DNA from 4 places in the Candidatus Pantoea rara genome. Region 3 is predicted to be linked to each of the others. Evidence: predicted binding sites of a transcription regulator. Region 3 holds the regulator's gene; each other region holds the start of a gene.

Region 1 (7,957 bases), 990 kb from region 3:
ATAATAGACATCTGGTGGCCTCCGTTAAAATATGTGATGCAGGTTACATAATTTTCGGGCCAACATCTAATACGCGGACGTTATCAATCTGATAAACGAAAGCTATCAAACGCTGAGAGCCTTATGCTCTCTGGCCCGGCAGGCAGTGTACAGCGATTTACGTGACATTTAACCCGCTTTATCTTTTCACGCGTCTCTGCGAATCGCTGCTAGTTTTGTAAGACCGGATTAAAAGGGAGCTGACCTGTGAAGATTCGTCCGTTTACGGAAGCCGATCGTCCTTTCCTGCGTACGCTGTTTCTGGCGGCGCGACGACACAACTGGCGCTGGCTGGATGGCAGTGAGTGGCAGCTGGAAGATTTTGATGGGGTCATCCTCGGGGAAACCGTGCTGGTCGCGGAAGCTGATGGGCAGCGGGTCGGCTTTGCGGGCCTGCTGAAGAACGATAACTTCCTGCACAGCCTCTATGTCGATCCTGACTGGCAGGGTCGCGGTGTGGGCAGCGCGTTGCTGGAGGCGGTAGAAACGCACTTTACTTCAACCGGGGCGCTTAAGTGCCTGCAGAAGAACAAAGCGGCGCAGGCATTTTATCTGAAGCATGGCTGGAAGATGATTTCACAGGGCGAAGGCGAGCATGGCGGTTACGTGTTGATGCATTACCCGCTGGCCTCACAATACGCCAGCGGGTCGGGTCGGGCTTAAAGCGCGCGGAAGGCGATATCACCAGGGATAACATCGCCCTGCCAGTAAAGCTGGGCCGCGACGCGTCCGGCCAGCTGTCGATACAGCGCGGTAAACTCGCTATCGGGCCGGCGAATAACCGTTGGTTCCCCTTCATCCAGGTCTTCGCGCAGGTCAATGTGCAGCGGCAACTGGGCCAGCAGTTGCGTATGGTAATCCTCCACCAGTTTCTGCGCGCCGCCGGTGCCAAAAATGGGTTCGTGGAAGCCACACTGACTGCAGATATGCAGGCTCATGTTTTCCACCACGCCCAGCACTGGCACATTGACCTTTTCGAACATCACCAGGCCCTTGCGGGCATCAATCAGGGCGATGTCCTGCGGCGTGGTCACCACCAGCGCGCCGGTCACCGGCACATTCTGCGCCAGCGTCAGCTGAATGTCGCCGGTACCGGGCGGCATATCCAGCACCAGATAATCCAGCTCCGGCCACAGCGTCTCATTCAGCAACTGCATTAGCGCCTTGCTGGCCATCGGCCCGCGCCACACCATCGCATTGTCATCCGTGACCAGATAACCGATGGAGTTAGTTGCCAGCCCGTGCGCCATGATCGGCGCCATATGGGTGCCATCCGGTGAGGTTGGCCGTTGATCCTGAGTGCCAAGCATGTTCGGCACAGACGGACCATAAATATCCGCGTCGAGAATGCCGACCCGCGCGCCCTCGGCTGCCAGCGCCAGCGCCATATTCACGGCGGTGCTGGATTTACCCACGCCGCCTTTGCCGGAGCTGACCGCAATAATGTTTTTAACGCCATTAACGCCCGGCTGGTTTTTCACCCGCTTCAGGGTTGCGATATCGTGACTGAGTCGCCAGTCGATGGCGCGTGCGCCAGTCTGACGCAGCAGTTCGGCGCTGACCTGCTCTTTCAGGACGTCAAACCCGCTGGCCCACGCAAACGGCATCAGCAGTTCAACATGCAGCGTACCATCAAGCTGCGCCACGTGATGCAGCGCTTTCAGCGCGGTGAGATTTTGTTTAAGGGTCGGATGCTCAAAGCTTTTCAATGCGCCCGCTACGATGGCGCGCAGGCCCTCTGGCGTGTGCGGTTCCCGGGATTGTGCTGTCATCCCCTGCTCCTTATTTCGGCTGTGCTTACGCTGTGTTTCAGCGATGTAATGTCAATGATATCAGATGCTCGTGGATCTGCGGCGACTGGCGGGGTGAATCCCTTGTGTTTACGCAGGTGAAGCCTTCAGTTACCATCTAAGCCCGTTTTTTCAATCAACAGAAAGCTACGCAAACTATGACTCAAGTCGCTAAAAAAATTCTGGTAACGTGCGCACTGCCTTATGCGAACGGATCAATCCATCTCGGCCACATGCTCGAGCATATCCAGGCCGACATTTGGGTGCGTTATCAGCGAATGCGTGGCAATCAGGTTTATTTCATCTGTGCGGATGATGCGCACGGCACGCCTATCATGCTGAAAGCTCAGCAGTTGGGCATTGCGCCAGAGCAGATGATTGCAGAAATGAAAAGCGAACATGAAGCCGACTTTGCCGGTTTCAACGTCAGCTATGACAACTATCACTCGACGCACGGCGAAGAAAACCGTGAGCTGTCAGCGCTGATTTACGGCCGCCTGAAAGAGAACGGTTTTATTAAAAACCGCACTATTTCCCAGCTTTACGACCCGGAAAAAGGGATGTTCCTGCCGGACCGTTTTGTGAAAGGCACCTGCCCGAAATGTAAATCTGCCGATCAGTATGGCGATAACTGCGAAGTGTGTGGCGCGACCTACAGCCCGACCGAGCTGATTGAGCCGAAATCTGTGGTCTCTGGTGCGACGCCAGTACTGCGCGACTCTGAGCACTTCTTCTTTGATCTGCCGTCCTTCAGCGCCATGCTGCAGGCCTGGACCCGTTCCGGTGCGCTGCAGGATCAGGTGGCGAACAAAATGCAGGAGTGGTTTGAGTCGGGCCTGCAGCAGTGGGATATCTCCCGCGACGCCCCCTACTTCGGCTTTGAAATTCCGGACGCGCCAGGCAAATATTTCTACGTCTGGCTGGATGCGCCTATCGGCTACATGGGCTCATTCAGGAACCTGTGCGACAAGCGCGGCGACATCGACTTCGACGAATTCTGGCGTAAAGATTCCACGACCGAGCTGTATCACTTCATCGGGAAAGATATCGTCTATTTCCATAGCCTGTTCTGGCCAGCGATGCTGGAAGGCAGCAACTTCCGCAAGCCAAACAACCTGTTTGTACACGGCTATGTCACCGTTAACGGTGCCAAGATGTCGAAGTCGCGCGGCACCTTTATTAAAGCGAGCACCTGGCTACAGCATCTGGATGCCGACAGCCTGCGTTACTACTACGCGGCGAAACTCTCTTCACGTATTGATGATATCGACCTGAATCTGGAAGATTTCGTCCAGCGTGTTAATGCCGACATCGTCAACAAAGTGGTTAACCTGGCGTCACGTAACGCGGGCTTCATCGCCAAACGCTTTGACGGCAAACTGGCGGCAGATCTGGCCGATCCGGCGCTCTATCAGACCTTCGTGGAGGCGTCTGAGAAGATTGGTGACGCCTGGGCAGCGCGCGAATACAGCCGTGCTATCCGTGAAATCATGGCGCTGGCCGACCTGGCGAACCGTTATGTGGATGAGCAGGCTCCGTGGGTGGTGGCGAAGCAGGAAGGCCGTGATGCCGATCTGCAGGCGATCTGCTCAATGGGCATTAACCTGTTCCGCATTCTGATGACCTGGCTGAAGCCGGTGCTGCCGTCCCTGAGCGCCCGTGCAGAAGGCTTCCTGAACTGTGAACTGAGCTGGGATGCCATTGCGCAGCCGCTGCTGGATCATCAGGTTGCGCCGTTCAAAGCGCTCTACAGCCGCATTGAAATGGCGAAGGTTGAGGGACTGATCGAGGCCTCGAAAGAGGATGCTGCCGCAGCGAGTGCACCAGCCGTAACCGGTCCGCTGGCCGATGCGCCGGTCGGTGAGACCATCACCATCGACGATTTCGCCAAAGTTGATATGCGCGTCGCGCTGATCGAGCAGGCGGAACTGGTTGAAGGTTCAGACAAGCTGCTGCGTCTGCAGCTCGACCTGGGCGGTGAAAAGCGTCAGATCTTCTCGGGCATCCGCGCCGCCTATCCTGACCCCTCCGTGCTGGTCGGTAAAATGACCATCATCGTGGCCAACCTGGCGCCGCGCAAAATGCGCTTCGGTATCTCCGAAGGTATGGTGTTGTCAGCGGGTCCGGGCGGAAAAGATCTGTTTGTGCTGTCCGTCGACAGCGGTGCTGTGCCGGGTATGCCGGTTAAGTAATCGCTGCACCCGGCGGCTGAAACAGCTTAGCGCAGTGCCGTTCTGAAGCCCTTCGCGCCTTTTCTCTGGCGCGAAGGGTTACCTTTCCCTCCTCAGCCTCCCCTCAGTCCAGCTTCGTTTACTGACAAGCTGCGCGTGGTCCTGCCACATCATCCCATAAATGTGATCGCTAGCACGCTAAGGGGTTAATGCGTATGATGAAGCTCAGTGAAAACAGGAGCCTGCCATGCTCACCGTGCTGTCTGTCTGCGGACGTTATCTTCGCGCCTTTATCATCATTTATCTCTGCTTATACGCCGGTGTCGGCATCGCTTCGCTGCTGCCCATTAAACTGCCCGGCAGCATCCTTGGGATGCTCATTCTGTTCGCCCTGCTTGCCTCGCAGATCCTGCCGGTCAGTTGGGTGAAACCGGGCTGCCATCTGCTGATTCGCTATATGGCGCTGCTGTTTGTGCCAATAAGCGTCGGGGTAATGAGCTACACCGATATTCTGACCGCCCAGTTTGGCCCCATCGTCGTCTCCTGCGTCGTCAGCACCCTGCTGGTCCTCTCCATTGTTGGCGTAAGCGCCCACCAGCTTCACAGCCGCCGTCCGGCCGGAGAGTCAGCCGATGAGTGAAATGTGGTGGTCACTGCCACTGACGCTGGTGGCCTTTTTTCTGGCGCGCAAGCTGGCGATACGGCTCAAAATCTCGCTGCTTAATCCGCTGCTGGTGGCGATGGCAATTATTATCCCAATCCTGCTGCTGTTGCAGTTGCCCTACTCGCGCTATTTCGCGGGCAGTGAGATTCTCAATCAGCTACTGCAACCGGCCGTGGTCGCCCTGGCACTGCCGCTCTATGAGCAAATGCATCAGATCCGCGCCCGCTGGAAGTCGATTATTGGCGTCTGCTTCATCGGCAGCCTGACTGCCATGACGTCAGGTACCGCAATCGCCCTGTGGATGGGTGCCACGCCTGAAATTGCCGCGACTATCGTGCCTAAATCCGTTACCACGCCCATTGCGATGGCCGTTTCCGGTTCGCTGCACGGCATTCCCGCCATCAGCGCCATCTGCGTGCTGATTGCCGGGGTTCTGGGTGCGGTATTCGGCCACACGGTGCTGAACCTGCTGGGCGTAAAATCTAAAGCGGCGCGCGGACTGGCGATTGGTAATGCGTCACATGCCCTCGGCACGGCGCGCGCTGCCGAACTCGATTATCAGGAAGGCGCTTTCAGCTCACTGGCGCTGGTGATCTGCGGCATCATCACCTCACTGCTGGCGCCGTTTATTTTTCCGCTAATGATGCACTGGTTTGGCTGAAAGTTTGCGAGAGATCTCGCAAAGTTGAAACATGCAACACAGGTTACATTGTCAGAGCGATGTGGATCACATATAAACCGGTGACTGGCACATCGCCCTGCTGAATTTAATGAGGCTCACATGCAATCCCGTTTCCTCTCCGCTTTTGAGGCATTGCCGTCAACGCTGCAAACTGCACTTGCTCCCCTGCTGAACGATCCTGGCTTCCATGCGGTGCTGAGCGCAGACCAGGTCGCCTCACTGCAACAACAGACCCAAATGGATGCCGATGCGCTGGCGCTGTCACTGCTGCCTCTGGCGGCGTCCTGTGCCGTTGCTACCGTATCGCATTTTAACGTCGGGGCGATTGCCCGTGGCGTCAGCGGTAACTGGTACTTCGGCGCTAACATGGAATTTGTCGGCACGCCGATGCAGCAGACGGTTCACGCTGAGCAAAGCGCCATTACCCATGCGTGGCTGCGTGGCGAACGCCAGCTTGAGACTATCACCGTTAACTACACACCGTGCGGTCACTGCCGTCAGTTTATGAACGAGCTGAACAGCGGCACCCGCATTCGTATCAGCCTGCCACAACGTGCGATCAGCACCCTGGCCGATTATCTGCCGGATGCCTTTGGACCCCGCGATCTCGGCATCACCACTTTCCTGATGGACAAGGTCGATCACGGTTATGTGGCCGAGGGCGATGAACTGATACAAGCCGCCGTTGCCGCCGCCAATGCCAGCCACGCACCCTATAGCCAGTCCCATGCCGGTGTCGCACTGCTGACCACGGATGGAGAGATTGTCGCCGGTCGCTATGCGGAAAACGCGGCGTTTAACCCGAGCTTCCCGCCCTTGCAGGCGGCGCTGGTCCTGCTGAACATGCAGGGCGGCGATGCCCGGCAGATAAAAAAAGCGGTATTAGCGGAAGTGGAAAATGCCACATTAAGCCAGTTCGCCGCCACGCAGGCGACGCTTGCGACATTTGGTTGCGGTGAGCTGCTGCAGGTAACGCTGTACAAAGCATAACCCGCTGTCAGAGAGGCCACAGTTTTGTGAGCTTTTATGAACAAACGCTGTACTTCTGTGGGAAATTTCATAGGATCTGGCGCCAGAATTCACGTCATCACAAATTACTCTGAATAATTCAGCTTGCAGGATGGCAGCACGGTCGTGAATGTTTCCGCAGCTGTTACCCTGCCGCTGCCGGGCCTGCAGTCTGAGCTATAACGGGTAAGAAAACTGGCGCTACCTTTCCGGCGTGACGCCAGACAACACTGCAACCGGAGCATCACTACATGGAACTCGACTACGAAAGTAAACGCCCGCTGTATATCCCTTATGCTGGCCCGATTTTGCTGGAATTTCCCCTGCTGAACAAAGGCAGCGCCTTTAGCATCGAAGAACGTAACGAATTCAACCTCAACGGCCTGCTGCCAGAAGCGGTGGAATCGATCGAAGAGCAGGCGCAGCGTGCCTGGCGTCAGTTTCAGGACTTCAAAAACAATAACGATAAGCATGTCTACCTGCGCAACATTCAGGACACCAACGAAACGCTGTTCTACCGCCTGCTGGATAACCATCTCGAAGAGATGATGCCAATTATCTACACCCCGACCGTCGGCGCAGCCTGCGAACACTTCTCTGAAATTTACCGTCGTGCACGTGGCGTCTTCATCTCCTACCCTAACCGCGCTCACATCGAAGATATGCTGCAAAACGCCACCAAGCAGAATGTGAAAGTAATAGTGGTAACCGATGGCGAGCGTATCCTGGGTCTGGGTGATCAGGGCATCGGTGGCATGGGCATCCCGATCGGTAAGCTTTCACTTTATACCGCCTGTGGCGGCATCAGCCCGGCGTATACGCTGCCAGTCGTGCTGGATGTCGGTACTAATAACCAGCAGTTGCTGAACGATCCGCTCTACATGGGCTGGCGTCATCCGCGCATTACCGGCGAAGAGTATGATGAGTTCGTGAACGAATTTATTCAGGCTGTTAAGCGCCGCTGGCCGAAAGTGCTGTTGCAGTTCGAAGATTTTGCCCAGAAGAATGCCATGCCGCTGCTGAACCGCTATCGCGACGAAGTGTGCTGCTTTAACGATGATATTCAGGGTACCGCTGCCGTAACCGTGGGTACGCTGATTGCCGCCAGCCGTGCGGCCGGAAGCCGACTGTGCGAGCAGAGAGTCGTGTTCCTGGGTGCCGGTTCTGCAGGGTGTGGTATCGCTGAACAAATTATCGCGCAGATGAAATCAGAAGGTCTGAGTGATGATGAAGCCCGTGGCCGGGTGATGATGGTGGATCGCTTTGGTCTGCTGACGGACAAGCTGCCTAACCTGCTCGATTTCCAGAGCAAGCTGGTGCAGAAAAGCGAAAATCTGCAGCAGTGGGATATCACCAATGATTCCATTTCGCTGCTGGACGTCGTGCGCAATGCGAAGCCCGATATTCTGATTGGTGTTTCTGGCCAGCCGGGTCTGTTCACCGAAGAAATTATCCGCGAGATGCACAAGCACTGTAAACGCCCTATCGTGATGCCACTGTCGAACCCGACCTCACGTGTGGAAGCGACGCCGGCTGATATCATTGCCTGGACTGACGGAGCCGCGCTGGTCGCAACCGGTAGCCCATTCTCACCGGTGAGCTG
Region 2 (7,957 bases), 150 kb from region 3:
GGTTGGCGCGATCAGCGGTGGCAGCGTGTACCGTAAATCGACCTTCCTGCTGGATTCAATGGGTCAGCAGATTCTGCCGGAGTGGCTTACCATCAATGAACAGCCGCATCTGCTGAAAGGACTGGCCTCTACGCCATTCGACAGCGAAGGCGTGCGGACTCAGGCGCGTGACATCATTAAAGATGGCGTACTGCAGACCTGGCTGTTGACCAGCTATTCAGCCCGTAAACTGGGCCTGACCAGCACAGGCCACGCTGGCGGCATCCATAACTGGCGCATCGCGGGTCAGGGCCACAGCTTTGAGGCGCTGCTGAAGCAGATGGGCACCGGATTAGTGGTGACCGAGCTGATGGGCCAGGGCGTCAGCGCCATTACCGGTGATTACTCACGCGGTGCGGCTGGTTTCTGGGTCGAGAATGGCGTTATTCAGTACCCGGTCAGCGAAGTCACTATCGCCGGAAATCTCAAAGAGATGTGGCGCAACATGGTGACCATTGGTGACGATATTGAAACCCGTAGCAATATCCAGTGCGGTTCCGTGTTACTGCCTGAGATGAAGATAGCGGGACAATAAGATGGATTCCTGAAGCAGCCTGTTGGCTGCTTTTTTTTCATCACAATAAAAAGGAAGTAATGATGCGTAAGCATGTGATTGCAATGTTGTCGGCTTCTCTGTTGTTCTCCAGCGTCAGCCTCTATGCGGCGGATCTGGAGCAGGATATGGACATGCTGAATGCGAACCTGAAAATCGTCAAGAAAAGTGACGATGCGCAGGAGATGCAGCAGGCGTTAACTAAAATGCGTGCCGCGGCGCAGGATGCTAAAAAATCGACGCCAGATAAGCTGGAAGGTCAGCCTGCTGACAGCGCGCAGGTCAAAGATTATCACGCGGGTCTCGACTCACTCATTGCACAGATCGACGTGGTCAGCGCGCTGGCGAAAGCCAACAACGTGGATGGCGCAAAGCGCGAAGCGGCCAAATTTGATGACATCCGCAATACCAACCATAAGAAATTCCGTTAATCAGATCGCCGGTCAGCCTGACCGGCGGTTTTTTACCATCACTTCTGCTTATCACCGCACCCTGAATCTCAACGCGCTGCGCCTGTCGCCGCACAACATCACCACCTGGCACCGATAAATCCCTCATTTTGCGCCTTATGCGACGTATGTCGCACTAAGTGTGCAGCCTGCGATCTGACGCACAACCTTCACGTCAATTTCCACTTGCTGCTGGAAATGTTGACTCTGCACAGCCGGGGCGATGACCGTTAATGTGTTTCTAACGCGAATTATCCGGTTTAACAGGAGTAGCAAGGTGAGCAATAACGGCGTCCCGGTGTATGAAGCGCCACCGGAGAAAGTGCAGCAGCTGGCTGACAGCGTGATGACGCAGATTGCGGCGATCTATCAGCAGCATGGCATTCAGCCCAATGCGGTTCAGCAGCAGATGCTGCAATCGCATGTCGGTGCCATGGCGTCGCGATCGCTGACCGGCGAGCCGCTGCCGGAAGTGGAAGCGGATCTGTTCGAGGATATTCCACCGGAAACGGTCGCGCTGGCACAGCAGGTCGTCGATCTGTTTGGCAATCTCCCCCGCGAAGAGGCCTGGCTGCTGTCAGTGCATATTGAAGTCGCGCGATCAAACAACTAAAGAGGAACACAAGATGGTAACAGTCGTGATTGGTGATCGTTTAGGTAAAGGCCAGAAAGTGGCGGCGGGCATCGAAAAAGCGGGTGGCCGTGCCGTCGTGGTGCCAGGTGTGGCCGCTGACATGAAACTGGGCGACGTGATGAAGGCAGAGAACGCCGATTTCGGCATCTCGTTCTGCGGCAGCGGCGGCGCAGGCGCTATCACCGCGCAGAACAAATATGGCTACAAAGCTAAGCATGGCATGCGCTCTGTCGACGAAGGCGTCACCGCCATTAATGAAGGTGCCACGGTGCTGGGCTTCGGCTTTATGGATAAAGAAGAGTTAGGCGAGCGGCTGGTGCAGGCCTGGAACAAGAAGCACGGCAGCTGATTATGAAAGAACAATACGTTACTCAGGTGACGGTCGAGGGCAAAGGCGACACCAAAGCGAAAGCCTTCGCCGATGCCCTGAGTCGGGTGCAGAACCAGGTTCTGCGCGCAACGCAAAAAATCCTGCTGCGCATTGAACCTCAGGATGTCCGGGTGCTGCGCGCGCAGGAGAGCGTCAAAACCGAGAAGTTTCTCTTCTTCTTTCTGGCGCGCCAGCGGCGGAACTTCAGTGTCACGCTGGAGATCACCGTCAGCGTCACCGTTTTCGACACCGAACAGGTGACGTTCACGGCGGCATCCTAAAACAGAGCCTGTTCATATCAGCCAGCCGTCTGCCCGATTCTCAGCTGTCGCGATCGCGCGGCAGTCAGGCGGGGCAATGGGGCGGCTGAGGCAGGACGGGTAAAAACGACAACAAGGTACAACAACATGTTTTTAATCATTTTGTTTAAGTCGTTGATTATTGGCGGGCTGGTTGGCGTCGGTGCGGGCGCTGCACGCATGTTTCACGCGCCAACCACTCAGGGCATGGGCGCCTTTCGTACACTGGGTGAGCTGAACTCGTGCGAAGGCGATCCGGCCTCCCACTTCTCCTTTGGTCTTGGCTTCTTTTTCAATGCCTGGGCATCGTCTGTCGCCGCCGGTTCATTCACGCAGGATGTGGATCATCGCATCATTCCAAACTGGGGTGCGGCCGCATTGATGGTGAAGAATCGCAATGTGGCTGAGACGCTGCATGACCCGAAAAAAATGGCCATCGCCTGCGGCATCATCGGCATGATCGTGGTCGCCTTCCTCAACTCCACTGCTTCGGCGGTTCCGGCTGCGCTGCAGGTTACGGCGGTCAAAGTGCTGGTGCCCGCCGCAAACCTGCTGGTGAACACGGTGATGCCCGTGATCTTCTGGCTGGCGGCAATTGATGCTGGCAAAAAGTCAGGCTTCTGGGCCACCATTTTTGGCGGTCTGGCGCAGCTGATCATGGGCAATGCTGTGCCTGGACTGGTGCTGGGTATCCTGATCGGTAAAGGCGTGGAAGAGAGCGGCTGGAACCGGGTCACCAAAGTGATGATGACCGCCATCGTGCTGCTGTTTGTGCTGAGCGCCTTCTTCCGGGGTTTTGACATGAAGCTGCTGCAGTCCTTCCAGCTCGGCATTCCCGGCTGGCTCGACATGATCCACAACTCAGTCAGCGGTAAATAAGAGGCGATGCGATGAACGAAAATAAAGGCTTCTGGTACGCCGACTGGTCTTTCCCGATCTTTGTTGGCCTGCTCTCCTCTGGTGTCTTTGCCGGGACCCACATGTACTACCTCTATGGCATTGGCGCGTTTAACGAAGTGGCGTTTGTATCGATGCTGCGTGCAGGCATGGAAACCGGCGTCTACGGCGCGGTCGCCGCCTTTGGTGCCAGCTTCCTGTTCGCCCGCATCATCGAAGGCTCACTGGTGGGCATTCTGGATATCGGCGGGGCAATTCAGACCGGCGTCGGGCTGGGCGTTCCGGCCCTGCTGCTGGGTGCAGGCATCGTCTTTCCGGTGGCGAATTTTGCGGCCTCGCTGGCGACCGGACTGGTGATCGGTGTGGCGATTGGCTACCTGATTATTCTGGCCCGTAAATTCACCATCAATCAGAGCGACTCCACCTACGGCGCAGACGTGATGATGGGGGCGGGTAATGCGTCAGGGCGCTTTCTGGGACCGCTGATCATCCTGTCTGCCATGGCGGCCTCTATTCCGATTGGTCTGGGTTCGCTGCTGGGTGCGCTGCTGTTCTATCTCTGGAACAAGCCGATTACCGGCGGCGCCATCCTCGGTGCGATGATCCTGGGTGCGCTGTTCCCGATTGCTCTCTGAATCTCACCGGCAGCCCGGCAGCGGGCTGCTGTTTAGGAGAAACCATGTACGACTTGATTATCCGCAATGCGCGCCTCAGCGATGAGCAGGTGGTCGACATTGCGTTGCAGAATGGCCGCATCGCCGACGTGGGCAAGGTGCAGGGCAAGGCACAGCGCGAGCGCGATCTGGCTGGCCGCTACTACCTTAGCGCCGGCTGGATCGACTCCCACGTTCACTGCTATCCCAAATCACCGATTTACCATGATGAAGCGGACGCGATTGGCGTGGCGTATGGCGTCACCACGGTGGTCGATGCGGGCAGTACCGGCGCAGAACATATTGATGATTTCTACCAGCTGACGCGCGCGGCGCAGACGCAGGTTTATGCGCTGATTAATATCGCCCGCACCGGCATCGTCACCCAGAATGAGCTGGCCGACATGGCGCAGATCGATGGCAAGGCGGTGCAACAGGCGGTAGCGCGACTGCCCGATTTTATTGTCGGCCTCAAGGCGCGCATCAGCAGCAGCGTGGTCGGTCAGAATGGCGTCCAGCCGCTGATAAAAGCCAAATCGATTCAGCAGGAGAGCGGCGGTCTGCCGCTGATGGTTCACATAGGCAACAATCCGCCCAGTCTCGACGAGATTGCGGATCTGCTCACCACGGGCGACATCATTACGCACTGCTTTAATGGCAAACCCAACCGCATCCTGACGTCACAGGGTGAACTTAAAGCGGCGGTCAAACAGGCTATCGCGCGGGGCGTCAGACTCGATATCGGCCATGGCAGCGCCAGTTTCAGCTTTGAGGTCGCTCGCGCGGCGATTGCGCAGGGCATCCTGCCCGACACCATCAGCTCTGACATCTACTGCCGCAATCGTCTGGCCGGGCCGGTTCACAGCCTGGCGCATGTGATGTCGAAATTCTTCAGCGTCGGCATGACACTGTCGCAGGTGATCGACTGCGTCACGGTTAACGCGGCCGCCGGACTGCGCCTGCTGCGCAAAGGCCAGCTGAAAGTCGGCTACGACGCCGATCTGACTGTTTTTAGCGTGAAAGAAGAAGCCCGGCCCTTCATTGATTCAGAAGGTGAAGAGGTAACCGGTGAGAAGCATCTGGTTCCGCTGGCAGCGGTGGTCGCTGGCACGTGGATCGCGACGGAAGAAGGAATAGCGCATGATCTCGGTTTATGAAAAATATGGCCTGAAGCCAGTCATTAACGCCTCTGGCCGTATGACGATCCTCGGCGTCTCAACGCCATCAAGTGACGTGATCGATACGGTGAAGTATGGCCTCGATCACTACTTCGAAATGAAAGATCTGGTGGATAAGACGGGTGCTTTTATCGCCGGTCTGCTGAAGGTGGAGAATGCGCTGGTGGTCTCCTGCGCCTCAGCCGGTATCGCCCAGTGTGTGGCTGCGGTGATTGTTAAAGACAACGACTGGCTGGTGGACAACCTGCATGCTGCGCCGCTGACCGTTCCGAACCAGATTGTGGTGCCCAAAGGGCACAACGTGAACTATGGCGCGCCGGTCGGCAGCATGGTGGCGCTGGGTGGCGGGCAACTGGTGGAAGCGGGTTACAGCAACGAATGCTCACCTGCCCAACTGGCGGCGGCGATCACGCCACAGACTGCAGCAATCCTCTATGTGAAATCGCATCATTGCGTACAGAAGAGCCATCTTGATGTGGGGCAGGCCGCGGCAGTTGCGCGTGAGCATGGCCTTCCGCTGATCGTCGATGCGGCAGCGGAAGAGGATCTGCAATGCTACTACCAGGTGGGTGCCGATCTGGTGATCTACAGCGGCGCCAAAGCGATTGAAGGGCCGACCAGCGGACTGGTGATTGGCAGACACCATTACGTTGAGTGGGTCAAACGCCAGACCAACGGCATTGGCCGCGCGATGAAAGTGGGCAAAGAGGGGATTCTGGGGCTGACCCAGGCGATTGAAAACTATCTGTCGCAGCCAAAAATCAGCGGCGCGCAGATGGTGGAGAAAATGACGCCGTTTATTGAACAGCTCAACGGCTTAACGGGTGTGACAGCCCGCATCGTATGGGATGCAGCCGGACGCGACATCGCCCGGGCTGAGATCACGTTCGACGAAGCCGTAATCCAGCAACGCACCGGCGATCTGGTGCAGGCGCTGAAAAAGGGCGACGTCGCCATCTACTTCCGTGGCTACAAAGCCAACGAGGGGATCATTGAGGCGGACGTGCGCAGCGTCAGCGCCGATCAACTGCACACTATTTTCACCCGCATTCAGGCCCTGTTAAACGGAGCGAAACACGCATGACGCTGACCCCCAATTTCTATCAGGATCGTCTCTGCCTTAACGTCCTGGCCGGATCTAAAGAGAATGCGCGCGCCATCTGGCAGGCAGCAGAAGGGCATGTGCTGGTTGGCGTGCTGTCAAAAAACTACGCCAGCAACGAAGCCGCGATCAAGGATATGCGCGAGTATGCCGCGCTGATCGATAATGCGCTCTCGGTAGGTCTCGGCGCGGGCGATCCTAATCAATCACAGATGGTGAGTGAGATTTCGGCGGTACTGCAACCGCAGCATGTGAATCAGGTCTTTACCGGCGTCGCCACCAGTCGTGCGTTGCTGGGCCAGTCACAGACGATAGTGAACGGTCTGATTTCGCCCACCGGTCAGCCTGGGCAGGTGAAAATCTCCACCGGACCGCGCAGCGCAAAATGCCAGGATGGGATCGTATCCATCGAAACGGCGATTGCGATGCTGCAGGATATGGGCGGCAGCTCGGTGAAATATTTCCCGATGGGCGGCTTGCAGGCGGTGGATGAGTATCGCGCTGTGGCGGAAGCCTGTGCAAAACAGGATTTCTGGCTGGAACCCACCGGCGGCATCGATCTGGAAAACGTCGGCGAGATCGTGCGCATTGCGCTGGACGCGGGTGTCAGCAAAGTGATCCCGCACGTCTACAGTTCGATCATCGATAAAACCAGCGGAGAGACCCGCATTGACGATGTGAAGCAACTGCTGGCCATCTGTAAAACAGTACTGGCCCGGTGATCGACACGATCGGCCTCTGACAGGCCGATCGCGCAACATGGACGTTGCGTGACGAACGCCGTAGGCTGACGTTCCCACTGGCTATCAGCAAACAGGTAATGCTTGTGAGATTTCCCAATCAGCGCCTTGCGCAACTGTTCGATGCCCTGCAAAACGAAACGCTGCCTCAGGATGAGCTGGCGCGGCGTTTTGCCGTCTCGACACGTACCGTGCGCACCGATATCACGGCGCTGAATGCGCTGCTGGCAGATCATGGCGCGCAGTTTATCCTGAGCCGAGGCGCGGGCTATCAGCTGAAGATAGAAGATGCCCAGCGCTTTCAGCATCTGCAGGAGCATGCCGCGTCGCCATTGCGGGTGCCGCGCACCTCGACGGATCGGGTTCGCTATCTGCTGACCCGCTTTCTCACGGCGGCTTACGCGCTGAAACTTGAAGAGCTGGCGGAAGAATGGTTTGTCAGCCGTGCTACCCTGCAGAACGATATGGCAGAAGTGCGCGAATGGCTGGGGCGCTATCACCTCACCATTGAGAGCAAGCCACATTACGGCATGAAGCTGTTTGGCAGCGAAGTGGCGATCCGGACCTGCCTCACCGACCTGTTATGGCAAATCGATCAGGCGCAGCCAGAAAGTCCGCTGCTGACGATCGAAGCGCTGAACAGCGGCATGCTGGAGACGCTGCGTCCGCTGCTGCAACGCTGTTTTGCACAGCACAACATTCGCCTCAGTGATGAAGGCGAACGCTATCTGCGGCTCTATTGCGCCGTGGCGGTGCGTCGCATCAGCGAAGGGTATCCGCTTAACGATCCAGGGGCCGAAGAGATTGATGATGAAGTGCGGGAAGCGGCACATCAGCTGATCAATCTGATGCGCCCGCTGGTCAGCAAACCGATTTCACCGGCGGAAGAGAGCTGGCTGCGGGTCAACATCGCCGCGCGGCGCATTCAGACGGTCGCCCCCAGCGCCATCAACGCAGATGATGCAGATGCGCTGGTGGATTACCTGCTCAGCTTTATCAACACGCACTACAACTTCACTCTGCAAAACGATCAGCAGCTGCGC
Region 3 (7,957 bases):
GCGAAGATCCGCAGCTGGCAAAGCATAAACCGCGCGTTGTCCTGTTTCATGGCCTGGAGGGCAGCTTTCACAGCCCCTATATTCATGGCCTGATGGCGGTATGCCGCGCGCGCGGCTGGCTGGCAGTGGTGATGCATTTTCGCGGCTGTAGCGGCGAACCTAACCGGCTGAACCGCATCTACCACTCCGGCGAAACTGAAGATGCCCGCTTCTTCCTGCACTGGCTGCGCAGCCGCTGGGGTCACGTTCCCACCGCCGCCGTCGGTTTCTCACTGGGCGGCAACATGCTGGGCTGCCTGCTGGGCCAGCAGGGCACAGCCGCTGAGGTGGATGCGGCCGTGATTGTCTCCGCTCCGCTGCTGCTGGAACCGTGCAGCGTGAAACTGGAACGCGGCTTCTCACGTTTCTATCAGTACTACTTGCTGGCGCAGCTCAAGAAGAATGCCCGCCGCAAACTGCATGCCTGGCCGGACACGCTGCCGGTCAATCTGACGCAACTCAAAGCGCTGCGGCGACTGCGCGATTTTGATGATGCGATTACCGCCCGCGCCCACGGTTTTGTTGATGCAGCAGATTACTATCATCGCGCCAGCGCTATGCCCTGGCTGAAGCACACAGAGAAACCGCTGCTGATCATCCACGCCAAAGATGATCCCTTTATGAGTGATGAAGTGATCCCGCACAGCAGCCAATTATCTGCCACTATTACTTATCAACTGACCCCCCACGGCGGCCACGTAGGTTTTGTCGGCGGGACGTTACGCCAGCCTGAAATGTGGCTGGAACAGCGCATCCCGCAGTGGATCGCCCCTTTTCTGGATAACTGATCACGTGATTATTCCCTGGCAACAGGTCTCACCAGAGACCCTTGAAAATCTGATTGAAACCTTTGTACTACGCGAAGGCACAGACTACGGCGAGCAGGAACGCAGCCTGCTGGACAAAGTAGCTGATGTGCGACGCCAGCTGGAAACCGGTGAAGTGGTGCTGGTGTGGTCGGAACTGCATGAATCGGTCAACATCATGCCACGCAAAGAATTTCGCGGCTGATGCACCCGGCATCATTTCATGATAACAATGCTCATCGCCCGACCTCACAGGGAGCTTTTCTATGTCTGCACGTCATCCCATTATCGCGGTGACCGGTTCCAGCGGCGCAGGAACCACCACCACCAGCCTCGCGTTTCGCAAAATCTTTCAGCAGCTCGATCTCCATGCGGCCGAACTGGAAGGTGACAGCTTTCACCGCTTTACCCGCCCGGAAATGGATATGGCAATTCGTAAGGCGCGCGATTTAGGACGTCATGTCAGCTACTTCGGCCCGGAAGCCAATGACTTTGGTCTGCTGGAGCAGAGCTTTAAAGAGTATGGTCAAAGCGGACAGGGCCAATCACGTAAATATCTGCACACCTACGATGAAGCCGTGCCGTGGAATCAGGTGCCCGGCACCTTTACGCCCTGGCAGCCGCTGCCGCAGAACACCGACATTCTCTTTTATGAAGGCCTGCATGGCGGCGTGGTGACGGCGCAGCACAACGTGGCGGAACAGGTCGATCTGCTGGTGGGCGTGGTGCCGATTGTTAATCTGGAGTGGATTCAGAAGCTGGTGCGCGACACCGGCGAGCGCGGTCATTCACGCGAAGCGGTGATGGATTCCGTGGTGCGCTCGATGGAAGATTACATCAATTTCATCACGCCACAGTTCTCACGCACTCACCTCAACTTTCAACGCGTCCCGACTGTCGATACCTCAAACCCATTCGCTGCCCGCGCCATTCCGTCACTGGATGAGAGCTTTGTGGTGATTCACTTTCAGGCGCTGGAAGATATCGACTTCCCCTACCTTTTGGCGATGCTGCAGGGTTCGTTTATCTCGCACATCAATACGCTGGTAGTGCCCGGCGGCAAAATGGGTCTGGCGATGGAGTTGATCATGGGTCCGCTGGTGAAGCGACTGATGGAAGGCAAACGGATTGAATAAAAGGCCAGTCATGGCTTCTCAGCCGAGTGACTGGACCTGATCAGGGTGAATCTGACAGCAACACGTACGTTCCACACGCAGGGAGCCGCCTGACACCGGGCTGGCTCAGATTTTGCCCGTGACTTTAACGGCCCCTCAGCCTGTTACAGCTCAATGACTTCATAGCTATGGGTAATCGTCACACCTTTACCCAGCATAATGGCCACCGAACAATATTTTTCAGCAGAAAGATCCACCGCGCGTGAGACCGCTTTATCCTGGAGCCCTTTACCACTCACGATAAAATGCAGGTTGATGTGCGTAAAGATTCGCGGCGCCTCTTCACGACGTTCTGAGGTCAGTTTTACTTCACAATCAGCCACATCGTTGCGGCCTTTTTGCAGAATTGAAACCACGTCAATCGCGCTGCATCCGCCGGCCGCCATCAGCACCATCTCCATTGGGCTGGGCGCTTTATCACCCGAATTTCCATCCATCAGTATCTGATGGCCGGATGAGGATTCTCCGAGGAATGTCAGCCCTTCTACCCATTTCACTCTTGCCTGCATGATTTTTGCTCCGGAATACGCTGTTTTCTCGCCAGAGTACGCTTTCGCCTGGTAAACAGCAATCCAGAGAAATCCGCCTATAGCTGAAGCGAGACAACAGAAGACAGTCGGCAAAAGCTGTGCTACAAACAGTGCTGAAAATATTTTTCGTCACCCGATGGCGAAGCCGGGAAGGATGATGCGCACTGCGCCTGATGCGGCCCGAATAATTTCCTGAAATGGAAACGCTTGAAGCTTTCACCGCCTGACAGGGAAAACTGCCCCCTGTATTTTGGGCACGATTACAACAGAGGATAATAGCGAATGGTTCTCGGCAAACCGCAAACAGACCCTACACTCGAATGGTTCCTGTCCCATTGCCATATTCACAAGTATCCATCCAAAAGTACGCTGATTCACCAAGGTGAAAAAGCAGAAACGCTTTACTACATCGTTAAAGGTTCCGTCGCGGTTCTGATTAAAGATGAAGAAGGCAAAGAGATGATTCTTTCCTACCTGAATCAGGGCGATTTTATTGGTGAGCTTGGCCTGTTCGAAGAAGGCCAGGAGCGCAGCGCCTGGGTGCGTGCGAAAAGTGCGTGCGAAGTGGCGGAGATTTCTTACAAGAAATTCCGTCAGCTGATCCAGGTTAACCCTGACATCCTGATGCGACTCTCATCGCAGATGGCGCGTCGCCTGCAGGTCACGTCTGAAAAAGTGGGTAACCTCGCTTTCCTCGACGTCACCGGACGCATTGCACAGACCCTGCTCAACCTGGCGAAGCAGCCAGATGCCATGACGCATCCCGACGGCATGCAAATCAAAATCACGCGTCAGGAAATTGGCCAGATTGTTGGTTGTTCACGTGAAACCGTGGGCCGTATTTTGAAGATGCTGGAAGATCAGAACCTGATCTCCGCACACGGCAAAACCATCGTCGTTTACGGCACCCGCTAATTCCTGTCACCCACGGCGTGATGGCAACATCACGCCGTTATTGTTTGTGTTGGGCCGATGTGGCGTCGAATTATTTACCATCCTGAAGTTAACTACGCCTTGCGGCAAACGCTGGTGCTCTGTCTGCCGGTGGCGCTGGGCTGGCTGGCTGGCGACCTGCAAAAAGGTCTCCTGTTCTCATTAGTGCCCGCCTGCTGCAACATCGCCGGTCTGGATACCCCGCATAAACGCTTCTTCAAACGCCTGATCGTTGGCGGCAGCCTGTTTGCCCTCGGCAGCTTTCTGATGCAGTGGCTTACCCTGCATGCTATTCCGCTGCCGCTGATCCTGTTTGCCATGCCCTTATTGCTCGGCGTTACCGGCGAGATCAGCCCGCTGCATGCTCGTCTGCTGCCCGGCACCCTGATTGCCGCCATCTTTACCCTGAGCCTGATTGGCCGCATGCCAATCTATGTTCCCCCGCTGCTCTATATCGGCGGCACGCTGTGGTACGGGCTGTTCAACTGGTTCTGGTTCTGGCTGTGGAAAGAGCAGCCGATGCGCGAGAGCCTGAGCCTAATCTACCGCGAGCTGGCTAACTACTGCGACGCCAAATATACCCTGCTGACGCAGCTGACCGACCCGGAAAAGGCACTGCCACCGCTGCTGGCCCGTCAGCAAAAAGTGGTCGATCTGATTAACACCTGTTATCAGCAGATGCATATGCTGTCGGCAAGTCGCGATCACAGCCATAAACGGCTGACGCGCGCCTTTCAGGTCGCGCTGGATCTGCAGGAACATATCTCGGTCAGCCTGCATCGGCCGGAAGAAGTGCAGAAGCTGGTCGAACAGAGCCATGCGGAAGCGGTGATCCGCTGGAATGCCAAAACCATTTCAGCCCGGCTGCGGGTGCTGGCGGATAACATCCTTTATCACCAGCTACCCGACCGCTTTGCGATGGATAAACAGCTCGGCGCGCTGGAGAAGATCGCGCATCAGCATCCCGACAATCCGGTGGGTAACTTCTGTCTTTACCACTTCAACCGCATTGCGCGGGTTCTGCGCACGCAGAAACCCCTGTATCAGCGCGATCTCATGGCGGACCGTCAGCGTCGTCTGCCGCTGTTACCGGCACTGCGCAGTTATCTTTCGTTCCGCTCCTCGGCGCTGCGCACTGCCGGACGCTTTGCGGTGATGCTGATGCTGGGCAGCGCGCTGGCGCTGTTCTTCAACATCCCCAAACCCTACTGGATCCTGATGACCATTATGTTCGTCAGCCAGAACGGCTACAGCGCCACCCGTGTCCGCATCCAGCACCGGGCGCTGGGCACCTTTGCTGGTCTGGTCATCGCGGCCGCGACGCTGCGCCTGGCGGTGCCGGAATCGCTGGTGCTGATGATCATGCTGGCGATAACCTTTATCAGCTATCGCTTTACCCGCCAGTTCTATGGCTGGTCGATGATTGGCTTTACGGTCACGGCGGTTTACTCGCTTCAACTGCTGTCGCTGAATGGCGCGCAGTTCCTGCTGCCGCGACTGATGGATACGCTGATGGGCTGTCTGATCGCCTTCGGCGGAATGCTGTGGCTGTGGCCGCAGTGGCAGAGCGGCTTACTGCGGCAAAATGCCCATGATGCGCTGGAAACCTATCAGGATGCTCTGCGGCTGTTGCTGGGCGACGAACAGTCACCAGAGAAACTGGCTTATCAGCGCGTGAAGGTTAATCAGGCACACAATGCGCTATTTAACTCACTCAATCAGGCGATGCAGGAACCGGCGTTTAACTCCCGCTATCTGAGTGATATGCGACTCTGGGTCACGCACAGCCAGTTTATTGTTGAGCATATCAATGCGATAACGATTCTGGCGCGGGAGCACACCATGCTGACGAGCGCACTGGCTGAACGCTATCTGCAATCCTGTGAAATCGCGCTGCAGCGGTGTCAGCAGCGGCTGGAATATGATGGTGAAAGCTCACAGGTGAATCTGCTGGATGACCTGGAGAATATCAGCGAGGGACCGATCACGGTGGTGGAGCAGCATGTACGGCGCATTCTCGATCATCTGAGCGTGATGTACACCATTTCATCGCTGGCGTGGAACCAGCGACCGCAACATGGCCGCTGGCTAATCAGACGCTTACGTAAAAACTAATCTAGCCGTTGAGTACGTTGCCGACGGCGGTGGCGAAGCGGCTCATGCCCTCTTCAATGTCGGCCGGTTCGATAATCAGTGACGGGGCAAAACGCATCACGTCGGTGCCGGCTACCAGCACCATCACGCCTTCAGCGGCGGCGGCATTCAGAATGTCGCGTGACCTGCCGGCATGCTGAGGTTTCAGCGCTGCACCAATCAGCAGCCCTTTGCCGCGAATGTCGCTGAACAGATCATACTTCGCGTCGATGGCCTCCAGCGCCGTGACAAAGTGCTGACGACGCCTCTCCACACCCGCCAGCACCTCCGGCGTATTGATGATATCCAGCGCCGTTTCGGCGATAGCACAGGCCAGTGGATTGCCACCATACGTGGTGCCATGCACGCCCGGCGCCATGGTCGAGGCGATCTCGTTGGTCGTCAGCATGGCGCTGACCGGGAAACCGCCGCCCAGCGCTTTGGCTGAGGTCAGAATATCGGGCTGAATGCCATAATGCTCATAGGTGAACAGCTTGCCGCTGCGTCCCATACCACTCTGCACTTCATCCAGCACCAGCAGCGCCTGATGCTGATCGCAAAGCTCACGCAGTCCCTGCATAAACGCCTGTGTCGCGGGCACGACACCGCCCTCACCCTGAATCGGTTCAACCACGATGGCGCAGGTATGATCGTCAATCACCGCTTTTACCGCATCCAGGTCATTGAACGGCACGTGGACGATGTCCGCCGGTTTCGGCCCGAACCCGTCAGAATACTTTGGCTGTCCGCCGACCGTAACGGTAAACAGCGTCCGGCCATGAAAGGCGTTATGGAAAGCAATAATCTTACTTTTGAACGGACTGTGACGTTTGCAGGCGTAATAGCGCGCCAGCTTAAACGCGGCTTCGTTGGCTTCGGCACCGGAGTTGGCAAAGAAGACGCGATCAGCAAAGGTTGCCTGGATTAACTTACTGGCGAGGCGCAACGCCGGTTCGTTGGTGAAAACGTTGCTGGTGTGCCACAGCGTCTCGCCCTGGCTTTTCAGCGTCTCTACCAGCGCAGGATGACAGTGTCCAAGTGCGGTGACGGCAATACCACCCGAGAAATCGATATACTCTTTGCCCTGCTGATCCCATACGCGACTGCCCTTGCCTTTTACCGGCACGAACTGCGCAGGTGCATAAACAGGCAAAATAACGTTATCGAACGTCTCCCGCGTGACCGCAATTTTTTCCGCTGCCATTAGTAACCCCATCTGAATGATTGTTGTGCTGCCTTGAAATAATAATCACAAAATATGCATAAAAAACCACTCAAAGGCAACTTATTGCTCAAGGAAATTGCGCAGCAACTGATGTCCCTGCTCGCTGAGAATGCTTTCGGGATGGAACTGTACGCCTTCCAGCGCCAGGGTTTTATGGCGGAATCCCATAATCTCGTCAGGCTCGCCGTCACGCACCGTCCAGGCAGTCACCTCGAATGCGTCAGGCAGAGAATCGCGCTGCACAATCAGCGAGTGATAGCGGGTCACAGTAAGGGGATTATTGAGATTGCGGAACACGCCCTGGCCGGTGTGCTGAATCGCGGAGGTTTTGCCGTGCATTACCTGACGCGCACGCACCACCTGTGCGCCATACGCCTGCGCAATCGCCTGATGGCCCAGGCAGACGCCCAGCACCGGCAGCTGCCCGGCGAAGTGCCTGATCGCTGCCAGAGAGATGCCTGACTCCGATGGCGTGCAGGGGCCTGGGGAAATCACCAGATGCGTCAATGGTAGCACCGCCATCTGTTCCAGGGTGATGGCATCATTTCGTACCACCTGAACCTGCGCGCCCAGCTCGCAGAAGTATTGATAAAGATTCCAGGTAAAGGAGTCGTAATTGTCGATAATCAGCAGCATGACGTGTCCAGAATGATAAACCGCGCCGCTATTCTACGCGGTCAGGCCGCCTCACTCACCACTTTCGCAAAGACCTGCTCCAGCGGGGCCAGGTCTCCGGCCACACCGGCCTGATTAGCCGCTTTCCAGTTTTCAGCATCCGTCTCTTCCCAGTTCAGCAGATATCCGGCATGCAGCGCCAGCTGTTCAAAGAAAATCCGCTGTGCCCGACCGTTTCCGTGGCGGAAAGGATGCAGCATATTGATTTCGCAATAGTAGTGAGCGAGGCGCTGAATAAATTCGTCACGCGGCAGATCAGCTAATCCCTTCTCCTCTTCCAGCGCGGCCATCAGGGCATTGCCTTCCTTTTCAATATATTCGAAATGACAGAACGGCGTCTCATCACGCCAGATATCGATAGTGCGCAGTTCACCTGCCCAGCTGTAGACATCCTGAAACAGCGTGCGATGGATCTGACGCAGGTAAGGCAACCCGGCATTA
Region 4 (7,957 bases), 1.9 Mb from region 3:
TCACAGCTGACTGGCATGAACATTCCGCTGGCCAACCTGCGTCAGTGGATGATGGGGCTGCCTGGCGATGCCACAGATTATCAGCTTAACGATAGCTATCAGCTGAGCAGCCTGAACTACAGCCGCGACGGCCAGAACTGGCAGGTTTCTATCGCGGGCTACGACAGCAAGGTCACCCCGCCGCTGCCCTCCAGCCTGGAGCTGAAAGAGGGTGATCAGCGGATTAAACTGCGTATGGACGGCTGGACCGTTCAATGATCACCCACTGGCCTGCCCCGGCAAAACTGAATCTTTTTCTCTACATCACCGGCCGTCGTCCCGACGGCTATCACAACCTGCAGACGCTGTTTCAGTTTCTGGATTACGGTGACCAGTTGCAGATTACCGTTGATGACAGCGATTCGATTCAGCTGTTGACGCCGGTGGCAGGCGTTGCCGATGCGGACAACCTGATTGTGCGTGCCGCGACCATGCTGAAGCAGGCGGCACAGGAGAAAAAATGCCTGCCTGCTCGCGCAGGCGCGCAGATTGCCATCGAGAAACGCCTGCCTATGGGCGGCGGTCTCGGCGGCGGCTCCTCTGATGCCGCCACCGTGCTGGTGGCGCTGAATCACCTGTGGCAAACCGGCTTCACACCGGATGCGCTGGCGGCGATTGGCGTGAAGCTGGGTGCAGACGTACCGGTGTTCGTTCAGGGCTTCGCGGCCTTTGCGCAGGGAGTCGGTGAACAACTTCAGCCCGCAGAGCCCGAAGAAAAGTGGTATCTTGTCGCTCATCCCGGCGTGAACATCAGTACACCAGTGGTATTCAACGACCCCGAACTGACGCGTGATACCCCATCGCGCAGTTTATCGACGCTTTTAGCTGCACCCTTCACCAATGATTGTGAAGCAGTGGTAAGAAAACGTTTTCGTGAGGTTGATGAGCTTGTTTCCTGGCTGCTAGAATACGCGCCGTCACGCCTGACTGGCACGGGCGCTTGTGTGTTTGCTGAATTCGACACCGAGTCTGCTGCCCGTCAGGTGCTGGAGCTTGCCCCGAATGGGGTGCGCGGATTTGTAGCGCGGGGCGTAAATGTTTCGCCGCTACAGCGTGCCCTGCGAGGCGATTAGCAAATGTGTGACAGTGTCACCCCGTTCCAGACACTGCACCTTTTGCATCAACACACCCGTGTGAACGAACATGACCGTACGCGCCGGTTACCGTCATGCCGTTCATTCTCTGGACGCAAAGCCTGAGGTTCTTCTCGTGCCTGATATGAAGCTATTTGCTGGTAACGCCACCCCGGAACTAGCACAACGTATTGCCAACCGCCTTTACACCAGCCTGGGAGACGCCGCAGTAGGCCGTTTCAGTGATGGTGAAGTGAGCGTACAGATTAACGAAAATGTACGCGGTGGTGATATTTTCATCATCCAGTCCACCTGTGCTCCCACCAATGATAATCTGATGGAACTGGTTGTGATGGTCGACGCGCTGCGTCGTGCTTCTGCTGGTCGTATTACCGCAGTCATTCCCTACTTTGGTTATGCCCGTCAGGATCGCCGCGTGCGTTCCGCGCGTGTGCCTATTACCGCTAAAGTAGTGGCAGACTTCCTTTCCAGCGTCGGAGTTGACCGTGTTCTTACGGTTGACCTGCACGCCGAGCAGATCCAGGGCTTCTTCGACGTCCCGGTTGATAACGTATTTGGCAGTCCGATCCTGCTGGAAGATATGATGCAGATCGGTCTGGAAAACCCGATTGTTGTTTCTCCCGATATTGGTGGCGTAGTACGTGCCCGTGCTATCGCTAAACTGCTGAACGACACCGATATGGCCATCATCGATAAACGCCGCCCTCGCGCGAACGTTTCTCAGGTGATGCATATCATTGGTGACGTTGCTGGCCGCGACTGCGTGCTGGTCGACGACATGATCGACACCGGCGGCACGCTGTGCAAAGCGGCTGAAGCGCTGAAAGAACGCGGTGCCAAGCGCGTGTTCGCTTACGCGACGCACCCGATCTTCTCCGGCAATGCGGTTGAAAACCTGCGTAAATCCGTCCTCGACCAGGTGATTGTCTGCGATACCATCCCACTCTCTGACGAGATTAAGTCACTGCCGAATGTGCGCACGCTGACCTTATCTGGCATGCTGGCCGAAGCAATTCGCCGCATCAGTAACGAAGAATCGATCTCGGCGATGTTCGAGCATTAATCTTCGCGGAACCGGGCCCTGTGCCCGGTTTTTTTATGTCTGCCAGTCGCCCGATTAACGCGCTTCTTTTTCTGAGATTTCCGCGATAAATTCCCCTGCAATCCCCTATTTTCAACGCCACTTACTCTTTTGCTAAAACGCTGCGTTCCCCGCTTCTGCCCGGTGCCATTAAGTGGTAATTTGCAACGCAATTTTCATCAGAACCCGGCCCTCATGAACCTCGATATTTATACCTTATTTATTTGCGAGCTTTATGTGCTGGGGTTTCTGAGCATCATTATGGTTTTTGCCTGGATTGGATCGCAGTATGACCGGGTTCTGGGTTTTACATGCCTGTCACTGGTTTTTACCCTGATTTCCGTATTCTTGAGCAGCCTGCGCAGCAGTGGTCTGCATTTTCTGCCTGTTGCGGTGGGTAATGTGCTGGTGATGCTGGCGTATGGTGGATTGTTAAATGCGTTCCGACGCTTGTGCGGCAAACCCATCGGCATTCACTGGCTGTTGGGCGCTCTGCTCTGGGCACTCCTCTGTTGCTTTCCGGTGTTCTATTACAGCTTACCCAAACGGGTACTGGTGCTGTGCATCGCCTGTGTCGTCTATACCGCTGCGCTGATCCAACTGGTCTGGCTGGCACGTGACATGCTGAAAGCCACTTTCTGGCCTGCGCAGTTACTGTTGTGGATCCATCTGTTGTTTCATCTGGCACGCCTGTTTCTGGACCCGGCGATTCCCAGTGCGCAGCCCGGTGCGATTGGCGGCTCCAGCTTCTCGGTTTACGTCATTCTCGAATCAATTCTGTTTGTCATCGGACTGACGTTTACTATTCTGGCCATGGTGAATGAACGGATGCAGGTCAGCTTAAAACATGCCTCCCTGCACGATCCGTTGACTAGCGTCTGGAATCGTCGTGCCCTGTTTAACGAAGCCGGGAAAATTGCGGCGCGTTGCCGCCGTCAGAACCGGCCCTACAGCGCGATACTCTTCGATCTTGATCATTTTAAAAGCATTAATGATCGGTATGGTCATCATCAGGGAGACCAGATTTTAATTCACTTTTGCAGCATTGTCAGAGTACTGATACCGGCGGAGGGGCGCTTTGCGCGACTGGGTGGAGAAGAGTTTGCGGCGATAATTCCGGCAGGCGCAAAGGAAACGAGAGCCTGGTGTGAAGCGATCCGACTGGCGGTCTGCGCGTCACAACCCAATGCGATTACCTATTCAGTCAGCATCGGGTTTGCGACTGTGACCCACCACCAGCAGGACTTTGAAGATTTACTGGCACTGGCGGATGCGGCGCTCTACCACGCTAAGGCCAGCGGCCGGAACCGCACAGCGCAGCATCCGGTCACTGCCGTACTCAGTTAATGGTGTGAATTGGGCGTCCGCCGGCAGCGATTGTCATAGCGACGATGCCAGTAATAACGATCTTCCACTTTTTCACGCCCACTGAGACCCGCCCCCACCAGCCACAGCAGCGCACCGATAAAGATGCCTAGCATCGCACCCTGCGCCAGAAGCTGCGGCATGTGGAGGGAGGGAAGCTGATTAATAATTGAAAAACCGACGCCCAGTACCATTGTGACTAATCCCAGTACCATCAAGCTGTTACCCGCTACGCGGCAGTGATGATGTTTCATGCTGCACCTCCATCCTTATGAGTCAATAACCGCACACAATGTTAAGTGCCATAAGTTTAGGCAATGGATAGAGGCAACGTTGCGGACTGGATCACACATCAGTCATAAAGAATCCGCTGGTCCTGATTGCAGTCTGTTGATTCAGATAGAAAATGATTAATCACGGTTCTGAACCATTTCAATGCTTCGGCTTTGTCATCCTGAGTGTGGCGAAGTAAACTAACGCCCTTTCGCGATAACAGCAGGATAATCATTGTGAGCAGCATTAAACTGATTGTGGGCCTTGCCAATCCGGGCGCTGAATATGCCGCCACGCGCCACAATGCGGGTGCCTGGTATCTGGATTTACTGGCTGAGCGCCACAATCAGTCACTGAAAGAGGAAGGCAAATTCTATGGCTACACTGCCCGCCTGGCGATAGCCGGAGAGGATGTGCGCCTGCTGGTCCCGACCACCTTTATGAACCTGAGCGGTAAAGCGGTGGCGGCGATGGCGACCTTTTATCGCATTACGCCGGAAGAAATTCTGGTGGCGCACGATGAACTTGATCTTCCCCCCGGCGTGGCGAAGTTCAAGCAAGGCGGCGGCCATGGCGGCCATAACGGGCTGAAAGACATCATCAGCAAACTCGGCAACAACAACAATTTCCATCGGCTGCGCATCGGTATCGGTCACCCCGGCGACCGCAACAAGGTGACGGGATTTGTGCTGGGCAAGCCGCCCGCCAGTGAGCAGAAGCTGATTGATGATGCCATTGATGAAGCGGCGCGCTGTACTGAACTGTGGCTCAAAGAGGATCGCATCAAGGCGATGAACCGGCTGCACGCCTTCAAGCCTGCTTAAACGCCCGAATCGTCGTGATTCCGTGTATAATGCGCGAAATTTTTCAATCCGTCTCCGACAGTCCGCCTTCTGGCTCACTGTCCATCCAGTTATAAAGGGTATCAAACCATGGGATTCAAATGCGGTATCGTGGGCCTGCCGAACGTCGGTAAATCCACTCTGTTTAACGCGCTGACTAAAGCGGGTATCGAAGCGGCTAACTTCCCCTTCTGCACCATTGAGCCAAACACCGGCGTGGTGCCGATGCCTGACCTGCGTCTCGACCAGCTTTCTGAGATTGTTAAGCCGCAGCGCGTGGTGCCGACTACCATGGAATTCGTCGATATCGCGGGTCTGGTCAAAGGCGCGTCTAAAGGTGAAGGTCTGGGCAACCAGTTCCTGACTAACATCCGCGAAACCGAAGCCATCGGCCACGTGGTGCGCTGCTTTGAAAACGACAACATCATCCACGTGGCGGGTAAAGTGAACCCGGCTGAAGATATTGATGTGATCAACACCGAGCTGGCGCTGTCCGATCTTGAAACCTGTGAACGTGCGATTCAGCGTGTGCAAAAAAAAGCCAAAGGCGGCGACAAAGATGCCAAAGCCGAGCTGGCTGCACTGGAGAAGTGCCTGCCGCATCTCTCTGAAGCGGGCATGCTGCGTTCACTGGATCTGGATGCAGACGACAAAGCGGCCATCCGCTATCTGAGCTTCCTGACCCTGAAACCAACGATGTACATTGCTAACGTCAATGAAGATGGTTTCGAGAACAACCCTTACCTGGATCAGGTGCGTGCTATTGCTGAAGCAGAAGGTTCAGTCGTGGTGCCCGTCTGCGCCGCCGTTGAGTCGGATATCGCCGAGCTGGAAGATGAAGACCGTGACGAGTTCATGGCCGAACTGGGGCTGGAAGAGCCGGGCCTGAACCGCGTGATCCGCGCCGGTTACTCGCTGCTGAACCTGCAGACCTACTTCACCGCTGGCGTGAAAGAAGTGCGTGCATGGACTATTCCTGTTGGCGCGACAGCCCCACAGGCAGCCGGTAAAATCCATACCGACTTCGAGAAAGGTTTTATCCGCGCCCAGACCATCGCGTTTGATGACTTTATTGCCTATAAGGGCGAGCAAGGTGCGAAAGAAGCCGGCAAGATGCGTTCAGAAGGTAAAGAGTACATCGTGAAAGATGGCGATGTGATGAACTTCCTGTTCAACGTCTGATTTGCTGGTTGTCTCATGCGGTTTCATTAAGCCCATGAAATCTGGCAGACTCCCCAAAAATCCACGCCATTGCGTGGATTTTTCATTTTAACGCCGTACCAAGAGTGTCTGTCGGCACATTTCACCCATGCCGCAATCATGACCTGAAACGGCACCTGTTCAGCAACGGATAAACTGCGCTTCACACTGCCGGGCAATCTCCCACAGCCTGTTACGGATGACCTGCTTAAGTTGCAGAGTGGACTGCGACTGGGGCTGGTCACGGCGGCTGATCAGCATCACTTCAAACGGCAGGGGCTGCGCTATGGGCAGCAATTTTAACTGTTCGGCATAGCGGCAGGCGGTGAAGAGATCCACAATGCCCATGCCGCCACCTGCCAGCACCATATCCGCAATGACCGAATAGGTTTTAATCGACAACGACACGGCGGGATTGAGTTTCTTATCGCGCAGCGCACGGTGAAGTACGCGTCCAAGCGGATCCTGAGCCTGCATCATCAGTAAATTATTGTTGCACAACCACGCCAGCGTAACGGGTTCATGCCGGGGATGAGTGAGGGGTAGCAGCGCCACCATGGAGGACTGGAACAGAGGCTCAGCCAGCAGATCCGCATCGACCTGCTGACCAAAGACCAGCGCGAAATCGAGCTGATTATCCAGAATCATCTGGCATAAGGTACTGAAGTGCTCGGTAACCAGTTCCACACTGACGGAGGCCATCTGTTGCCGCCAGGTAACCAGGGCGGGAGCCAATACCATCTGACCAAAAGCGTGAGCTGCTCCAACGCGAACTAATTGCCCTTCGCCACGCCGCAGCTGTTCGGTGAGCTGGGTAATGGATTGCAGGCGCTGGCAGAGATCCTCTATTTCAGGCAGCAGACGTCGCCCTTCTGCCGTTACACTCATTCCCTGTAGCCGTCGCTCAAACAGCGCAAATCCCAGCTGCTGTTCAGCGTGATTCAGCACACGGCTGATATTCGGCTGCGACACATTCAGCAGGCGCGCCGCTGCGCTGATGCTGCCGGTCTGTACGATGGCCTGAAAGACCTCTATATGGCGGAGCCGCATGATGATTTACCCTGGATGGAATGGCGAACACGGAAGCCTCTCCGACAGGCTGCACCGGCGGAGGGAGAACAATCATTATCCTGCTGCAAAAACTGTACCGCAAACCGGTGCAGCTCCGGAATAATGTCGCTACGACTGCGTACTCGCCAGATAGGAGAATGCACTGAGTAAGCTGATTAACGTCTCCATCTTCTCCGCCTGATACGCCACGGTAACGGCATCCAGGCGCGTGACGCCGGGGATCAAACTGAACAGATCGGCCAGCACCGGTTTCGTGGCCTGAAGCTGCATAGCGTAAGGGGCTGTCAGCCGGGTTGTGCTCACCTGAGGGCGATGCTGCAGTGCGGCGCTTGCCGCGGCTGCGATCGCACGCTGTGCCGCTTCAGGGCTGATCGATTCCGCGCAGGTATGCGAAATGGCGCGTTTTACACAGACGTAATCGACCGCTGAGTAATGTTCCGCTATCCAGTTCTGTAACTGATCGTCGCCGGTGACCAGCAGCAATGGCGTGCCGTGTTCAGCCGCGGCGGCCGCATAAATATCGGTTTCGCCCATCACCAGACCATTGATATGGATACGCCAGAATGCCCGACCGTTAATGGTATGCGCTAGTACGCCAGGCTCACCTGCTGCGCTGTGAAATCCCACCAGAAACAGCCCGTCGAACGTCTGCTGTTCTATCCCCTCCACCATCGACAGAACGCGGGGTTTGCCCTGCACCAGTCGGGCGCGGGGATCGATATTTTCCGCACGTAAATTGGTCATCTGAGCGTGGCTGTCTGCAACCACCACTTCCGTTGCCCCGCCGGCGAAAGCGCCTTCAATCGCGGCATTCACCTCCTGCTCCATCAGACCACGGGCCAGCTGATGTTCCGGGTGACCAGGTGAACATTGTTCCGGGCGCATAACCCCCGCGATACCTTCAATGTCGGCCGAAATAAAAATTTTCATGAGGTTAATCTATCCAGAATCTGAGTCAGTGAAGGGCGATGGTGACCGCGAAAGCCGGTAAC

The links. Region 3 encodes CRP, which controls carbon source genes, mostly activating them, when cyclic AMP is high. Its sites were predicted from a motif close to ATGTGANNNNNNTCACAT; they were not measured.
Region 1: a site for CRP is predicted at 5,380-5,397, ahead of cdd (cytidine deaminase). Genes of this name have one in related genera too.
Region 2: a site for CRP is predicted at 1,161-1,178, ahead of ACR8BF_RS02745 (glycine dehydrogenase). Genes of this name have one in related genera too.
Region 4: a site for CRP is predicted at 3,913-3,930, ahead of pth (aminoacyl-tRNA hydrolase). Genes of this name have one in related genera too.

What each region holds. Positions count from the first base shown of each region.
Region 1 is NZ_CP194942.1:1,408,747-1,416,703, reverse strand. Features, by position in the region: gene ahpC (alkyl hydroperoxide reductase subunit C) at 1-11, opposite strand, end outside; gene ACR8BF_RS06725 (GNAT family N-acetyltransferase) at 247-702, shown strand; gene apbC (iron-sulfur cluster carrier protein ApbC) at 699-1,811, opposite strand; gene metG (methionine--tRNA ligase) at 1,988-4,021, shown strand; gene ACR8BF_RS06710 (CidA/LrgA family protein) at 4,248-4,640, shown strand; gene ACR8BF_RS06705 (CidB/LrgB family autolysis modulator) at 4,633-5,325, shown strand; gene cdd (cytidine deaminase) at 5,446-6,336, shown strand; gene ACR8BF_RS06695 (NAD-dependent malic enzyme) at 6,606-7,957, shown strand, end outside.
Region 2 is NZ_CP194942.1:565,709-573,665, forward strand. Features, by position in the region: gene pmbA (metalloprotease PmbA) at 1-574, shown strand, start outside; gene cybC (cytochrome b562) at 637-1,023, shown strand; gene ACR8BF_RS02745 (glycine dehydrogenase) at 1,319-1,654, shown strand; gene ACR8BF_RS02750 (SFCGS family glycine-rich protein) at 1,668-2,024, shown strand; gene ACR8BF_RS02755 (DUF4312 family protein) at 2,027-2,326, shown strand; gene ACR8BF_RS02760 (DUF4311 domain-containing protein) at 2,453-3,223, shown strand; gene ACR8BF_RS02765 (DUF4310 family protein) at 3,235-3,876, shown strand; gene ACR8BF_RS02770 (amidohydrolase/deacetylase family metallohydrolase) at 3,921-5,051, shown strand; gene ACR8BF_RS02775 (DgaE family pyridoxal phosphate-dependent ammonia lyase) at 5,035-6,156, shown strand; gene dagF (2-dehydro-3-deoxy-phosphogluconate aldolase) at 6,153-6,896, shown strand; gene ACR8BF_RS02785 (BglG family transcription antiterminator) at 7,001-7,957, shown strand, end outside.
Region 3 is NZ_CP194942.1:416,292-424,248, reverse strand. Features, by position in the region: gene ACR8BF_RS01950 (hydrolase) at 1-827, shown strand, start outside; gene ACR8BF_RS01945 (YheU family protein) at 832-1,050, shown strand; gene ACR8BF_RS01940 (phosphoribulokinase) at 1,112-1,981, shown strand; gene ACR8BF_RS01935 (OsmC family protein) at 2,125-2,529, opposite strand; gene crp (cAMP-activated global transcriptional regulator CRP) at 2,833-3,465, shown strand; gene ACR8BF_RS01925 (YccS/YhfK family putative transporter) at 3,523-5,598, shown strand; gene argD (bifunctional acetylornithine/succinyldiaminopimelate transaminase) at 5,600-6,820, opposite strand; gene ACR8BF_RS01915 (aminodeoxychorismate/anthranilate synthase component II) at 6,902-7,477, opposite strand; gene ACR8BF_RS01910 (putative adenosine monophosphate-protein transferase Fic) at 7,519-7,957, opposite strand, start outside.
Region 4 is NZ_CP194942.1:2,324,639-2,332,595, forward strand. Features, by position in the region: gene lolB (lipoprotein insertase outer membrane protein LolB) at 1-258, shown strand, start outside; gene ispE (4-(cytidine 5'-diphospho)-2-C-methyl-D-erythritol kinase) at 255-1,112, shown strand; gene prs (ribose-phosphate diphosphokinase) at 1,249-2,196, shown strand; gene ACR8BF_RS10955 (GGDEF domain-containing protein) at 2,410-3,561, shown strand; gene ychH (stress-induced protein YchH) at 3,558-3,833, opposite strand; gene pth (aminoacyl-tRNA hydrolase) at 4,089-4,676, shown strand; gene ychF (redox-regulated ATPase YchF) at 4,785-5,876, shown strand; gene ACR8BF_RS10975 (LysR family transcriptional regulator) at 6,036-6,944, opposite strand; gene ACR8BF_RS10980 (M55 family metallopeptidase) at 7,074-7,895, opposite strand; gene ACR8BF_RS10985 (P1 family peptidase) at 7,892-7,957, opposite strand, start outside.